One region of the Mesorhizobium sp. M0296 genome, then DNA from elsewhere that is predicted to be linked to it. Evidence: predicted binding sites of a transcription regulator. Region 1 holds the regulator's gene; the other holds the start of a gene.
The links. The regulator PhoB, encoded in region 1, activates phosphate uptake and scavenging genes when phosphate is short. The targets are predictions, from matches to a motif close to TGTCATNNANCTGTCAT.
Positions count from the first base shown of each region.

Region 1 (7,817 bases):
CCTCGCCGGTTCGATGGTCGGCGGGGCGACCAAGGCCCTGTTGAATTCCGACAACGTGCTGGCGCAACGCGTCGTTTCCGACGACGCCATCATGGATGCGCGTCAACGCGAACTGGACGACCGCGCCATCACCCTCATCGCCAAACGCCAGCCGATGGCCCACGATCTTCGCCATGTGGTCGGAGCGATCCGCATGGCGGGCGACCTCGAACGCATCGGCGACCTTGCCAAGAATATCGCCAAGCGCGTGAGTGCGGTCGGCCTCAGCGCCACGCCGCGGGACCTGTCGCATTCCATCGACGCGATGGCGCAACTGGTTCTCATCCAGGTGCAGGGTGTCATCGAGGAATATGCTGCAGGCGATGCGGCCGCGTTGGCCAAGCTGCGTGCCGCCGACGAGCGCATCGACGTCAAATACACGTCCGTGTTCCGCGAGCTCTTGACCTACATGATGGAAGATCCGCGCAACATCACCGCTTGCACGCACCTGCTGTTCTGCGCCAAGAATCTGGAGCGGATCGGCGACCATGTCACCAACATCGCCGAAAATGCGTATTATGTGCTGACCGGCGAGCAATTGCCGGTCAATCGTCCGAAGCAGGACGAAACGACAATGTCCGCACCGGTGACATGATGGGGGTGCCCAGCCGATGATCGCACCACGCATAATGGTGGTGGAGGACGAGGAGCCGTTGGGTGTGCTGCTCCGCTACAATCTCGAATCCGAAGGCTACCAGGTCGAGGTGGTGACACGCGGCGACGAAGCCGAGATCCGTTTGCAGGAGAATGTGCCCGACCTTTTGGTGCTCGACTGGATGATACCAGCGGTTTCCGGCATCGAGCTCTGTCGTCGGTTGCGGGTGCGCCCCGAAACCGAGCGGCTGCCGATCATCATGCTGACCGCGCGCGGCGAGGAGAGCGACCGGGTGCGCGGTCTTTCGACCGGCGCCGACGACTATCTGGTCAAACCGTTTTCGACACCAGAATTCATGGCCAGGGTCAAGGCGCTGCTACGGCGCGCCAAGCCGGAAGTGCTGTCCAGCGTGCTGAAGGTCGGCGACATCGTGCTCGATCGCGAATCGCACAGGGTCTATCGCAAGAAGAGCGAAATCAGGCTCGGGCCGACCGAATTCCGGCTGCTCGAGTTCATGATGCGGCATCCGGGCCGTGTCTTCTCGCGCAGCCAGTTACTCGATAATGTCTGGGGCGAGACAATCTACATCGACGAACGCACCGTCGACGTGCATGTCGGGCGGCTGCGCAAAGCCGTCAACAACGGCCGGATGCCGGATGTCATCCGCACCATCCGCGGTGCCGGCTATGCGATCAGGGAAGATTGACCCGCCTGGTCATGCTACGTTCTTTCTGACGCTGGGCCTCATTTGCGCGCCCGGCGCGAAAATCTCCTGGTCGACGAAGCTTAACGCCCGCATCGCGCAGCCTTCGCGGATCAGCGGCAATTCGTTCGGCTCTGTATCGAAGGAGATCGAGCCTGAATGCTGGCCGCCGGCGGTCTGGGCGATTGCCTTCCGCAAGGCCGGCTCGATCAGATCGAAGGCGGCGGCACTGGCGCCGACCATCGCGACCGGTGCCGGATCGATCAGCGCGAACAGCGAGCCGAGACCGAAACCCAGCGCTTCGCCGGCCTTGCGGTAGGCCTCGCGTTCCGGCCCATCTTTCTCGCGCGCCCGGGCCGCCAGTGCTCGCATGTCGGCGTCGCTGACGTCGGCGACCGGTTCGCTGTCTTCGCTCATCTGCCTGGCGTTGCGCCAGATGGCGTAGTTGCCGGCATACGCCTCGATGCAGCCGCGCCGCCCGCAACGGCAGAGCGCGCCGCCCGGACGATGGATCATGTGGCCAAATTCGCCGCCCGAGGAATGCGTCCCGGTGAACAGTTCGCCCTTCAGCACCAGCCCCATGCCGATGCCATGCGAAAGCAGGATGGCGATGAAGTCGTCGCGATAGCGATCCGGATTGCGCCAGCGCAAAGCCACCGCCATCATGTTGCAGTCGTTCTCCACCGTTGCCGGGATGCCGAATTCGCCCTCCAGCATGTCGGCAAAGGCGATGTCGGTCTGCGGCGTGATCGGCGACCACAGCATGGCGCGTGCAGGGGAGTCGGTAATGCCCTGAATCGCCAGGGCGATGCGGGCGACACTGCGGACGTCAAGGTCTGGATCCTGCAGCCGGCGCCGGACGATGGCCATGCATTCACGGATCAGCTCGTCGCGCGGCATGGTCAGCGTGTCCAGCCGGCGCTGTTCCTCGGCGACCACCTGTCCCGTATAGTCGATAATGGCGGCCGACAGGAAATTCAGCGACAACACCACGGTCAGCACCGCCGCCGCTTCCGGATTGAGGGCGAGGCCGACCTGCGGACGACCGCGTTTCAACGAAACGGGCTCACTTGCCTTGCTCTCGGCGAGGATGCCTTCCCGTATCAGGTCGGAAGAGATCGCCGATATGGTCGAATGACTGAGGCCGGTGGTAGCTGCGATCTCAGTACGCGATGGCTGGCCGGCCCGGCGCACCGCCGAGATCACCATCGCCCGGTTGCGCCGGCGCAAATCGTCATGGCGGATTCCGACCGACATTGTTTTGCTTTCCTCCCGGTTGCCGCGGCCGCTCATGAACCGGAAGCCGTCGGTAATGTCCGACAAATAGTGTCGGATGCAGGCAAATAGTGTCAGATGCAGGTGGCGCTGTCATCGTTTATTCCGACGCTCGAAAAAACTCGCAGACTCATCAAAATCCATCAGAATCGATGTTGACAGCAGCCGGAGATCGGGCCAGTATTTTTTCGAGGCTCGAAAAAATTAGAGCTTCTAAGCTGGTCTTTGAGCCAATTGGTCACGCCGTACGCGGCGCAGGGAGGATATGATGAAGAAATTCACGACCGCCATTCTGGCGGGTGTCGCCATGACGCTGGCGCTGGCGTCGGTGGCGCAGGCTAAAGACAAGGTCATCGGCGTTTCCTGGTCGAACTTCCAGGAAGAGCGCTGGAAGACCGACGAGGCCGCAATGAAGGCGGCCATCGAGGCCGCAGGCGACAAGTATATTTCCGCCGACGCACAGTCCAACCCCGGCAAGCAGCTCACCGACGTCGAGAGCCTGATCTCGCAGGGCGCCAACGCACTGATCATCCTGGCGCAGGACGCCTCGGCCATCGGGCCGGCCGTGCAGAAGGCACTGGACGAAGGCATCCCGGTCGTCGGCTATGACCGGCTGATCGAGAACAAGGACGTGTTCTATCTGACCTTCGACAACAAGGAAGTCGGCCGCATGCAGGCCCGCGAAGTCTTCAAGGTGAAGCCGGAAGGCAACTACGTCTTCATCAAGGGTTCGGGTTCCGATCCGAATGCCGATTTCCTGTTTGCCGGTTCGATGGAGGTGCTGAAGGAGGCCATCGACGGCGGCAAGATCAAGAATGTCGGCGAGGCCTATACGGACGGCTGGCTGCCGGCCAACGCTCAGAAGAACATGGAACAGTTCCTGACCGCCAACGACAACAAGGTCGATGCCGTGGTCGCCGCTAATGACGGCACTGCCGGCGGCGTCGTCGCCGCGCTGACGGCGCAAGGGCTGGCCGGATCGGTTCCGGTTTCGGGCCAGGACGGCGACCACGCCGCGCTGAACCGCATCGCGCTCGGCACACAGACCGTGTCGGTGTGGAAGGATGCGCGCGAGCTCGGCAAGAATGCCGCCGAGATCGCCTCGCAACTGGCCGACGGCAAGCAGATGACCGACATTGCCGGCGTGAAGGATTTCACCACGCCCGGCGGCAATACCGTCAAGTCGCTGTTCCTGACCCCGGTCGCCATCACCAAGGACAACCTCAACGTCGTCATCGACGCCGGCTGGATCAAGAAAGAAGAGGTCTGCGCCGGCGTGACGGCTGGCACTGTTCCAGTCTGCAACTGAGCCGACGATTCCGAGAAGTCCGAACGCCGCGGCCGCTCGCCGCGGCGTTTTTTCAACAAGAGTTGTTTTTCCGCTTCCGGCGGATAACTTCTAGGCTGCTTCCGGCATCCGCGGCAGACGGCAACCCGGCGGGAGAAACATCATGACCGACACGACGTCCAACACGCCGGTCGACAACACGGCAGACCGGGCACGGGAATCCGAGCTCGGCATCGTTGCCCGATTTCTCAAGGCAACCGAACTCGACACGCGCATGCTCGGCATGGTCGGCGCGCTGCTGGTCATCTGGGTCGGCCTGCATGTCATTTCTAGCGTACGGCTCGGCGTCAATCCGTTCGACTTCGACAGCCGGACCTTCCTGACGCCACGCAATCTCTGGAACCTGTCGGTGCAGACTTCGGCCGTGGCCATAATGGCCGCCGGAATGGTGCTGGTTATCGTCATGCGCAATATCGACCTGTCGGTCGGCTCCGCCGAAGGCCTGATCGGCGTGGTCATGGGTTTTGCGCAGGTGCATTTCCTGGTGCGAATGGTCGGTCTGCAATTAGGCAACCCCTGGATCTGGATCCTGGCACTGGCCATCGGCCTGGCGCTTGGCCTTCTGATCGGAGCGTTCCAGGGATACATCATCGCTTATCTCGAGGTGCCGGCCTTCATCGTGACGCTGGGCGGCCTTCTGGTCTGGCGGGGTGCCGCATGGTGGGTCGTCAGTGGGCAGACGATTGCGCCGCTGGATGCCACTTTCCAGCTGATGGGCGGCGGACCGACGGGTTCGATCGGCGCGCGATGGAGCTGGATCGTCGGAATTGTCGCGTGCCTGGCGGTTGTGTTCATGCTGCTCAACGGGCGGGTGCAGCGCAAGCGGTTCCGCTTCCCGTTACGCCCGATCTGGGCCGAGACGTTCCTCGGGGCCGTCACTTGCCTTGTCATCATGGGCGCCATATGGCTTGCCAATTCCTATCCTTGGCCGGTCGGCATCGTGAACAGATATGCGGCGGCCAACAATATAACCGTTCCCGAAGGCGGGCTGTTCATCGCCCATGGCATCGCCATACCCGTGCTGATGGCTGTAGCCGTAGGGCTGATCATGACCTTCATCGCCAAGCGCACCCGTTTCGGCCGCTATGTCTTCGCCATCGGCGGCAATCCGGAAGCAGCCAACCTTGCCGGTATCAACACGCGCTGGGTGACCATGAAGGTGTTCATGATCATGGGCGTGCTGGCGACGATCGCCGCAGCGATCTCGTCAGCCAGGCAGAACTCGTCGACCAATGCGCTGGGCACGCTGGACGAGCTCCTGGTCATCGCGGCGGCGGTGATCGGCGGCACGTCGCTCGCCGGCGGCTCCGGCACAGTGCTCGGCGCCATGCTCGGCGCGCTTTTGATGCAGTCGCTGCAGTCCGGCATGGTGCTGCTCGGCATCGATTCGCCGCTGCAGAGCATCGTTGTCGGAGCCGTGCTGGTGGTCGCGGTGTGGCTCGATACCGTCTATCGCAAACGGGTCTGAGCATGATCCCGCAAGGTGGAAACCGGTTTTCGTACAACTTGGTGCTCAAGCAGGACCTCTAGGGAGGAAGGACGAGCATGGCAGACAAAACCGCTCCCACGCCGCTGATCGACATGCGCAACATCTCCATCGCTTTCGGCGGCATTCGCGCCGTCGACGATGCCTCTGTCGACCTTTTCCCGGGCGAGGTGATGGCTTTGCTCGGTCACAACGGTGCCGGCAAATCGACGTTGATAAAAATCCTGTCCGGCGCCTACAAGCGCGATGCGGGCCAGATTTTCGTCAACGGCGAGGAGGCTTCGATCTCCAATCCCCGCGACGCCAAGAAGTACGGCATCGAGACGATCTACCAGACGCTGGCGCTGGCCGACAATGTCGATGCGGCCGCCAACCTGTTTCTCGGCCGCGAGCTGATGACCGGCTGGGGTACGCTCGACGACGTCGCCATGGAGGCCGAGGCGCGCAAGGTGATGGGCAGGCTCAATCCGCGTTTCCAACGCTTCAAGGAGCCGGTGGTAAAGCTTTCGGGCGGCCAGCGGCAGTCGGTGGCGATCGCCCGCGCCATCCTGTTCAATGCTCGCATCCTGATCATGGACGAGCCGACGGCGGCACTCGGGCCGCAAGAGACGGCGCAGGTCGGCGAACTGGTCAGGCAGCTCAAGGCCGACGGCATCGGCATCTTCCTGATCAGCCATGATATTCACGACGTGTTCGAGCTTGCCGACCGTGTCTGCGTCATGAAGAACGGTCGGGTTGTCGGAACGGCGCGCACAACCGACGTCACCCAGGACGAGGTGCTCGGCATGATCATCCTCGGCAAGTGTCCACCCGGCGCCATTCCGGGGCCGGGCGCGCTGAAGATCGCCGCATGAACGAGAATTAGCCGGCTAATCACAAGCCGCCAAAATGTGCCAGCCGTCACCATGCTTTGGCCTCGCCATTGTGTTGGCGTCGGGACTTGCCCATAAAGATGCCGAACCGTCCACGGGACGTATCAGCAATTGAAGAAGCTTTTTCCGACCGTCGCTTTTATCGCCGTCGCGCTGATCAGCCTGACGATGGCGGGTTTTGCCTATTTTGCCACCCAGGAGGCGGCCCGCATTAAATTCGAGGCGACGGCAGACGACGCGCTTAACCGGATCGAAAGCCGCATCGACCTGGACCTGTCGCTGTTGCGTTCGACCCGGGCGCTGTTCGACGCACGCAATGGCGGTATCTCGCAGGGCGAGTTCAAGGCTTTCTTCAACGCGATCGACATCGACAATAATTTCGCCGGCCTGCGCGGCATCGGTTTCCTCCGCCTGGCGAAAACTGGCAACGAGGCGGCGGTCGAGCGCGACATCCTGCACGATCACGGCGCAAGCCATCCGATCTATCCCGACACGAACTTACCGTGGCGTACGCCCATCGTGCTGTTCGAACCACTGGATCCGTCCAACAAATCCAGCATCGGCTACGACATGTTCACCGGGCCGGCGCGGCGCGAGGCGATCGAAAAGGCGATGGCCGACGACCAGCAGCACGCCAGCGGGCTCGTGCAGTTCGGCAAGGATACGGGTGCCGCGCAGACCTTTACCGGGTTCCTCGTCTTCGTCCGGCTCAATGTCGAAACCGCGCCGGACGCCGTGAACGCGACGAGATCCTCGACTGCCGGCTTCCTTTATGCGGCCTTCCGCGCCCGTGATCTGTTCCAGGCTGCGCTCAGCCGGGCACCATTGCTGCCGGTCAACACCGAGATCTATGACGGCACGGTGGACAGCGACAACCTGCTGTTCCAATCGGAAACGCCGCCTGTTTCGAGCCTCGGCGACAGGCTGCTGGTCACCCGCAAGATCACCGTCGCCGGCCGGCCGTGGGTCGTCCTGTTCAGGCCGACAAGTGCTTTCTCGCAACCTTCCTCGCGCGCCATCCCGGTGATGCTCGGATTGTTCGGACTGCTGCTTGCGGGCGCCATCGCGCTGGTGGCCCGCTATCAGGAGCGGGCCTATGAGGCGGTCTCGCTGCTTCACGAAACGACCGAAAAGAGCCTGCTGGAAAAAGACCTGATGCTGCAGGAGATGAAGCATCGCATCAAGAACTCGATCACGCGGGTGCTGGCAATCGCGCGCCAGACAGCATCGCACACCACCGACGTCCAGGAATTCTCGGCTTCTTTCTCGGCCCGGCTGCAGGCGATGGCGGCTTCCCAGGACATGCTGACGCGCTCACGCTGGCAGAAAGCCGATCTCGGCGACCTGCTGCGCATCGAGCTAGGCCAGGTGTTCGGCAGCGAGCTTCCTGAAGGGCTACTGTCGGGACCGCAGGTCCTTCTCGATGAAAAGACGACGCAGGCACTCGGCCTCGTCTTTCACGAACTGGCGACGAATGCGCTGAAGCATGGCGAAGCCGG
Region 1 covers NZ_JAMYRZ010000042.1:29,732-37,548, forward strand. Annotated here, with positions in the region: gene phoU (phosphate signaling complex protein PhoU) at 1-634, shown strand, start outside; gene phoB (phosphate regulon transcriptional regulator PhoB) at 651-1,340, shown strand; gene NKI97_RS29180 (ROK family protein) at 1,350-2,594, opposite strand; gene xylF (D-xylose ABC transporter substrate-binding protein) at 2,881-3,921, shown strand; gene NKI97_RS29190 (sugar ABC transporter permease) at 4,064-5,428, shown strand; gene NKI97_RS29195 (ATP-binding cassette domain-containing protein) at 5,506-6,300, shown strand; gene NKI97_RS29200 (CHASE domain-containing protein) at 6,430-7,817, shown strand, end outside.

Region 2 (7,817 bases), on a different contig from region 1:
GCCGGCGGCTTCGTCGTGCTCGCCTCCTCGGGCCCAGGCGCGTATTCAATCGACGCCAAGCGCGGCTGAAGCAGCCCAGCATTTCCTGAACAAAGGGGCGCGGAATTTTCCGCGCCCCTTTTTCGTTGTCGTTTGTGCCTGTCGGTCCGCTGACCGGAATTCTGCTAGGATCGGGCTCTTGGCCACCCGGCCGACAACGGAGGTTGCCATGCCCCGCAATGCGCTGCTTTTGCTTTCCCGACTAATGTTCGCCGCACTGTTCGTGCCGTCCGGCTTCCATGCGCTTGCCGACATTGCCGGCACGACCGGCTATTTCGCCGGCCTCGGCCTGCCGCTGCCGACGCTGGCTGCCTGGGGCACCGGGCTGTTCGAACTGATCGCCGGGCTGCTCATCCTCGTCGGCCTCAAGACGCCGATCGTGGCGCTGCTGCTCGCCGCCTTTTGCGTCGCGACAGCGTTCATCGGCCACTATGGCCAGGGCGGCGGCGATCCGACGCTGACCTTCATGCATTCGCAGATGCTGATGAAGGACATCGCGATATCAGGCGGTTTTCTGGCGCTGGCGATGGCTGGCGCGGGTGCATGGTCGGCCGACGGCCGGATGGCTGCAGGGACTGGCTAAGCTGCCGCCCGGCTCGGCTCATTTGCTGTCGAGAAAGACGAACTCCGCAAGCCTGGTTATGTTTATGGGCTGAGAGAGAAAGGCGCCATGCCCCATTTGACCGACGCTGATGGTCAGGCAAACCAGTCTGCTTTCCACCGCGATCGGCAGCCATTCATATCCATATTGATCTGCGCCCTTGGGGGAGTAGCTCCGAAGATTGCTGTCAATCGCGACATACAGGTAGTTACGCAATTGGATCAGGCTTGCCCTCTTCAGGTATGGCAACAGGTCGGTTCGGCCCACGACAGGGTCAAGAAAGTTGCCGAGGGGCTGATGAACGGACAGAGTTCGATCGACAGCGCCAGGACAGAGATTAACGTCCGCAAAAAACGTGTTCATCGAAATCGATCTTTGAAATTTGATCATTTCGTCGCTTATTCTAAATACAAAGTAATTTATCTTTTGCCCACTTTTAGGTTTTAAAAAACCTTTGAGCAGATTGAATGGTGTTTTGCCGTCTGCGCCTTTTGGATAACTCTTCTCAAACTCAAACGCGCCTTTTGCAGCAACGGAAACCTTGGAAACCGTCTGAGCTCTGGCCGCGTCGACAATCAACAATGACAGGACGGAAAGCAGCAGCGGCAGGATTTGACTGGATTTCACGATCTTCTTCCCCTCAGCGTGCAGTCGTCGCGATTGGCATCCATTTCAGTGCCGCGCCTGAAGCTACTTCACCGAAACACTGGGCCCGCCCTCGACCGCCAGCACCAGCCGGCGGTTGGTGACCCTTGCCAGCTGTGCCAGCCGGCCGGCGGGCCGCTCGCCGTAAAGATCGGCCAGCGCTGCCGGCAGCACCAGCGCCAGCACGCCATTGCCGCGGTTTTCCCATTTCAGTCGCGGCATGACGCCGGGCATTGCCGCGCTCAGCAAATAGACGACGCGCAGCAGCGCGGCCAGCACGCGGGCCCGTTCGAGATAGCGCGGTGTCGCCAGCCCGCGGATTTCCGGAGCGGCTTCATTGAACACGCCCTCGTGGCGAAACAGGCTGACAAGCGCCAGGAAGGCGCGGCCGGGATGATCGACGCCGATGAACGAGGCGTGGGCGATGATGTTGAGCGATTGCTTGCCGCGATATTCGGGATGGGCACGCCAGCCGATATCGGCGAGCAGGCAGGCGGCGTGGCGGTAGCGCGCCTCATCCCTGGTCTCGTCGATGCCGAAGGCGGCGAACGCCTTGCCGGTCCACTCGACAAGCTCATGCGCGTGGTCGACCGAGCGCGAGCGCAGGCGGGCAAGCTCTTCCGCCGCCGAGATCAGCGGATCGGCTTTCTGCTCGGCCTTGTCGAGCAGCGAATAGAGAAAGCCCTCACGCACGCCCAGCGCCGACACGATGATCTTCGACGGCTGCATCGCCGCCATGATCTCCTGCAGCACTATTGCGCCATAGGGCAGCAGCGAACGGCGGTTCTTGGAGATGCCCTCGATGCCTTTGATCTTGTCGATCTCGGCCTTGGCGACCTGCCGGAGGAAGTTCGCGGCGCTTTCGATGCCGATCTCGTAATGGTGCATGACGCCGAGCGGATAGTTGGTCATTTCCATGTGTAGCCGGGCGAGATTTCGCCAGGTGCCGCCGACCGTGTAGAAGGTCCTGCCCTGCCCGCCCTTTAGCAATTTCGCCCGCGCCAGTTGCTCGCGCGTGATCCTTGCCGCCTGGGTCAGCGAGTTCTTCGCCATGTCCTGCAGGCGCAAGCCGCCCAACGGCAGCGTGATGCCGTCACCGATCGTCTCACCGTCAATATCGATCAGCTCGAGGCTGCCGCCGCCAAGATCGCCGGCGATGCCGTTGGCCGGATGGAAACCGGAAATGACGCCGAGCGCCGAATAATGGGCTTCCTCGCGGCCGCTCAGCACCTGGATCTCGGTCTTGAGCACATCCTCGGCGCGGTGGATGAAGTCGGGGCCGTTGACCGCCTCGCGAGCGGCGGCGGTCGCCAGCACATACATGCGCTCGGCGCCGGCCTGGTCGGAGAGTGCGCGGAAACGGCGGAACTCTTCCATCGAGCGCGTCACCGCCTCGGGATCGAGCTTTCCGGTCGAAACGATGCCGCGGCCGAGGCCGGCCAGCATCTTTTCGTTGAACAGCAAGGTCGGCGAGCGCGCCAGCCCCTCATAGATGACAAGACGGATCGAGTTCGATCCGATATCGATGATGGACAGCGGTCGGCGGTCCTGAAGCCGGCCCTGGGACGCTGAAATCATCAGCCCGTCGCTGCGTTCTGTTTCTTGCGGCGCTTGAACTGCGCGATGCGCTTGGGCGCATGCGACTTCAACGCATCGCCCCGTCCGGACAGGCTCGGATTGGTCATGAAATATTCCTGCGCGTTGAACGGTTCCTCGCCCTCCTCCAGCACAACGCGCCGGGAGGTTCCGTCAGCCAATACGTCGAAACTTTGCTGGTTGTCCATGATGTTGCCAAGCATGATCTGGCCGAGCACCTGTTCGTGCACAGTTGGATTGGTGATCGGCACCATGGTCTCGACGCGGCGGTCGAGATTGCGTGGCATCAGATCGGCCGAGGAGATGTAGACGATCGCCCCGTCCGATGGCAGGCCGTGGCCGTTGCCGAAGCAATAGATGCGGCTGTGCTCGAGGAAACGGCCGACGATCGACTTCACCCTAATGTTCTCCGACAGGCCGGGCACCTGCGGTCTCAGGCAGCAGATGCCGCGCACGACGAGATCGATCTCGACGCCGGCGCGGCTGGCATCGTAGAGGGCATCGATGACGATCGGGTCGACCAAGGCGTTCATCTTCATCCAGATGCGGGCCGGCCTGCCCTCCAGCGCGTGGCTGATCTCATCCGAAATGTGCTGGAGGATGCGGTCGCGCAGCGTGAACGGCGATATGGCCAGCCGCATCTGCTCGGCCGGCTCGGCATAGCCGGTGATGAAGTTGAACAACTGGGCGACATCGCGCGCGATCGTCGGGGCGGTGGTGAAGAAGGACAGGTCGGTGTAGATGCGTGCCGTGACCGGGTGGTAGTTGCCGGTGCCGAGATGCACGTAATTGCGCAGCCTGCCGTCCTCGCGCCGCACCACCAGCGACATTTTCGCATGGGTCTTCAGTTCGAGGAAGCCGAAGACCACCTGGACGCCGGCGCGCTCGAGGTCGCGGGCCCAGCGGATGTTGGCTTCTTCGTCGAAGCGCGCCTTGAGCTCGACCAGCGCGGTCACCGACTTGCCGGCCTCGGCGGCGTCGACCAGAGCGCGCACGATCGGGCTGTCGTTGGAGGTGCGATAGAGCGTCTGCTTGATCGCCACCACTTCCGGATCGGCCATTGCCTGGCGCAGGAACTGCACCACGACGTCGAAGGATTCGTAGGGGTGGTGGACGATGATGTCCTTCTCGCGGATCGCCGCAAAACAATCGCCGCCATGCTCGCGGATGCGCTCGGGGAAGCGCGGATTGTAGGGCGTGAACTTCAGATCGTCGCGGGCGACGGCGACGATCTCCGAGATCTGGCTGAGCGCCAGCGGACCGGTGAGCACGCTGATGCGGCTTGCCGAAACGCCAAGCTCCCCGGCGACGAAGTCGCGCAGTTCGGGCGGCATCAGCCGGTCGAATTCGATCCGGATAACCGAGCCGCGGCGCCGCCGCTTCAGCGCCGTCTCGAACAGGCGCACCAGATCCTCTGATTCTTCCTCGACCTCGATATCGCTGTCGCGGATGATGCGGAACGTGCCGGAACCCTTGACCTCGTAGCCCGGGAACAGCTTGCCGATATAAAGACCGACCGCCTCCTCGAGCGGGATGAAGCGAACATGGCGCTTGCGATCCGGCAAGCGGATGAAGCGCCTCAGTGCCACCGGCAGGCGCAAAAGCGCGCTCATTTCCTCGCCGTTCTTACGGTGGCGCAATTGCAACGCCATCGAGAAACCGAGATTGGGAATGAACGGGAACGGATGCGCCGGGTCGATCGACAGCGGCGTCAGCACCGGAAATACCTGCTCCTGGAAATGGTCCTCGAGCCAGATCTTCTCGTCCTTGCTCAGCGCATCGCGGGTGATGCTCTCGATGCCTTCCTTGTCGAGGAGCAGCATCAGCGCCGAAAGGCTTTTCTGCTGGTCCTCCTGCAGGCGCTCGACCTCGCGCAGCAATTGTTCGAGCTGCTGCTCGGGCGTGCGTCCGTCCGGGCTCTTCAGCACGATGCCCTCGCGCACCTGGCCGGCAAGACCCGCAACGCGGACCATGAAGAACTCGTCGAGGTTGGCGGCCGATATCGACAGGAAGCGAACACGCTCGAGCAGCGGATGATTGGCGTTCAGCGACTCTTCGAGCACGCGCCGGTTGAATTGGAGCCAGGAAAACTCGCGGTTGACGAAGCGGTCAGGATTGCCGCCTTCGCGGCTCGCCGCCTCGACGGTGATGAATTCGTTCTGCACCGGCTTCAGTTCGTTCATGGTTTCCGCTCTTCCCACACCGTTCGACGACCATAGCCTTAACCGGCTTAACTTATCCTCTGACAGGCTTTTGCGACAGTTTCATTTCATCGATCTTGCAAAGAGACGGGTTATGATCCAGATGCAATCGACAAGATCAGGAGACGACGATGGCAGGCGGTTCCATTCCCCATTTCCAGAACGATGCGGGCTATCCGGCAATTGACATCGGCGTCAAGGAATTCATGTGCACCGGCGCCAATCCGCCTTTCGACCACCCGCATGTATTTCTCGACATGGGCGACGACAATGAAAAAGTCTGCCCCTATTGCTCGACGCTCTATCGCTATTCGCCGAAGCTGAAGGCGTTGGAAACGCAGCCGCCGGGCTGCCTCTATCTCGACCAGGCCGCCTGATTCTTTCGCGACAACCCTGATGCAGGAAACGCAGTCCCGGCAGGTGGTCATCGCCGGGGCGGGCGTCGCCGGGCTGACCGCGGCACTGGCCTTCGCCGAGCGCGGCTATCGGACAAAACTGTTCGAACAGGCGCAGCACCTCGAGGCTGCCGGCGCCGGTATCCAGCTTTCGCCCAACGCGACGCGCATCCTACGGCAGCTCGGCGTACTCGATCGGCTGCTGGCGACGGCGGTGCGGCCGGAGGCGGTCGTGCTCAAGGATGCCGCCACGCTGCGCAAGCTGGCGCGCGTACCGCTTGGCCAGGCGGCCGAAACGCGCTGGGGAGCGCCCTATCTCGTTGCCCACCGCGCGGATCTGCAGTCAGCGCTGATGCAGCGAGTTTCGGAGCAGCCCGGTATCGATCTGATCGCCGGCGCGCGGGTGACCGACATCGCAGCCGGATCGAAAGGTGTTACCGTCACTGCATCGGCTGATGGCGACACGGTCGAGGCTGGCTGTCTTTTGATCGGCGCCGATGGCGTCTGGTCGTCGGTGCGAGAAACGCTTGCCCGCAACGCAGCCGATTTCCGGAGAAGCCGGTTTTCGGGCGAGCTTGCCTGGCGCGCCACGGTGGCCGCCGACAGCCCCGCTGGACAAACCTTTGCGGCGATCGGTGAGCCCGATTGTGTTACTGCATTCCTCTATTCCGGCTTCCATATGGTCGCCTATCCGGTCAGCCGTGGCACTGCCTTCAACCTCGCTGCCTTCACAAAGGGCGAGCGCATCGCCGAGGGCTGGTCGGGGCATGCCGACCCCGCCATCCTCGCCAGCGCCATGCGCGGTACCGCGCCGGCGCTGGTCCGTCTGGCGAGCGAGGCCGCGCCATGGACGGCATGGCCGATCCACACCGTCGAGCAGCGGCGGTGGACGACGCCGGAAGGCATCGCGCTGATCGGCGATGCGGCGCATGCGATGACGCCGTTTGCCGCACAGGGCGCGGCGATGGCGATCGAGGACGCGGTAACCCTTGCCGGTTTGGTTGCCACCTCGCCTGCCGATCTCAGCAGCGCGCTTGTCGCCTGGGAACAGGCGCGGCGGCCGCGCGTCGCCCAGGTCGCCCGCCGCGGCGTCGTCAACCGCCTCGCCTGGCATGCGGCCGGGCCGGTGGCGATGGCCCGCAACCTGTTCCTGGCGATGCGCTCGCCCGAAAAACTCGCCGCCGATCTCGACTGGCTCTATGGCTGGCGGGCGTTGGACGATGGCGCGCGATGATACGCACGACAGGCTGGAGGGACAGCGCCCTGGACAGCACCCCTCTCTGTCCTGCCGGACATCTCTCCCACTTGGGGGGAGATTGGCCATCACATTGGCTTTCGCCAATCTTCAAGGTTGCATGACCTAGCAAGGCGCCGAAGCCGCTAATCTCCCCCCTCGTGGGGAGATGTCCGGCAGGACAGAGGGGGGCGCGAAGGATCGCGGCGTTGATCAGCCGGAACCCTCTTCAATTGTAAAGCCGCATCGACAGGCCGAGCGAGGCCGGCAGCGGATCCCACCAGCCGGTGCGCAGCCCGGCCGTGCGCAGTGCCGCCGCCGTCCAGGTGTTGCAGCCGATCAGCGCGTTGAAATGACCATTGGCTTCGAAGAACCGATCGAAGCGGGAATAGGCCGCACTCTCGATCGGGATGGCCCCGTTCGGCCCCTGCCGGAAGCTTGCCGCAATGTAATCGAGCAGCGCCGTAAACCGCTCCTCGCCGATGTCGAAGGCAGCGACGTCGCGATGCGGCTCGGCGATGTCGACGGAAATGTCGACATGCATTGCCGAGGCATCGACCGATAGCGCCTTCATCACCGGCACCGCCTTCAGCTCCGACCAGGTCGGCGTCTCCAGATAGAAGGCGCGGCCGCCCCAGCCGAAGACGATGTAGCGGACCTCCGCCATGTCTGCTGGAATGCCGGCATCGACCAGGAAATGGAAGCGCCGGCGCACATCGTCGTCGACCGGGATGGCGATGTCGGTGTGGATCGGATTTTGCAGCACCAGGATACGGTGGCTTGTGCCGATCGGATCGGCAACGGCCGCCGGCCAGAGCGGGCGCGGCAGCAGCGTGCCCAGCGCCACCGCAAGGACTGCTGCAACGACCAGCAGGCCAAGAAAACGGGCAAGCTTCTTCATGGGAAAGGCATAGAACAAGCAATGCTCAAGGTGAAGCCCCTCCGAACGTTGCACAGCTGACTTAGAGCTTGACGCATATCCTCCCCGGGAGGATATGCTCAAGCATGTCAGATCACCTCCACGCCTCGCATCCTTCCATCATAAAGCGCCTGAAGCGCGCGCAAGGCCACCTTGCGGCGGTGCTGGCGATGATCGAGGCGCATCG
Region 2 covers NZ_JAMYRZ010000025.1:62,064-69,880, reverse strand. Annotated here, with positions in the region: gene NKI97_RS22810 (DoxX family protein) at 1-69, shown strand, start outside; gene NKI97_RS22805 (DoxX family protein) at 209-622, shown strand; gene NKI97_RS22800 (hypothetical protein) at 641-1,267, opposite strand; gene ppx (exopolyphosphatase) at 1,331-2,863, opposite strand; gene NKI97_RS22790 (RNA degradosome polyphosphate kinase) at 2,863-5,064, opposite strand; gene NKI97_RS22785 (zinc-finger domain-containing protein) at 5,214-5,459, shown strand; gene NKI97_RS22780 (FAD-dependent monooxygenase) at 5,479-6,711, shown strand; gene NKI97_RS22775 (TIGR02117 family protein) at 6,941-7,612, opposite strand; gene NKI97_RS22770 (metal-sensing transcriptional repressor) at 7,717-7,817, shown strand, end outside.
Region 2: a site for PhoB is predicted at 5,137-5,153, ahead of NKI97_RS22790 (RNA degradosome polyphosphate kinase). Genes of this name have one in related genera too.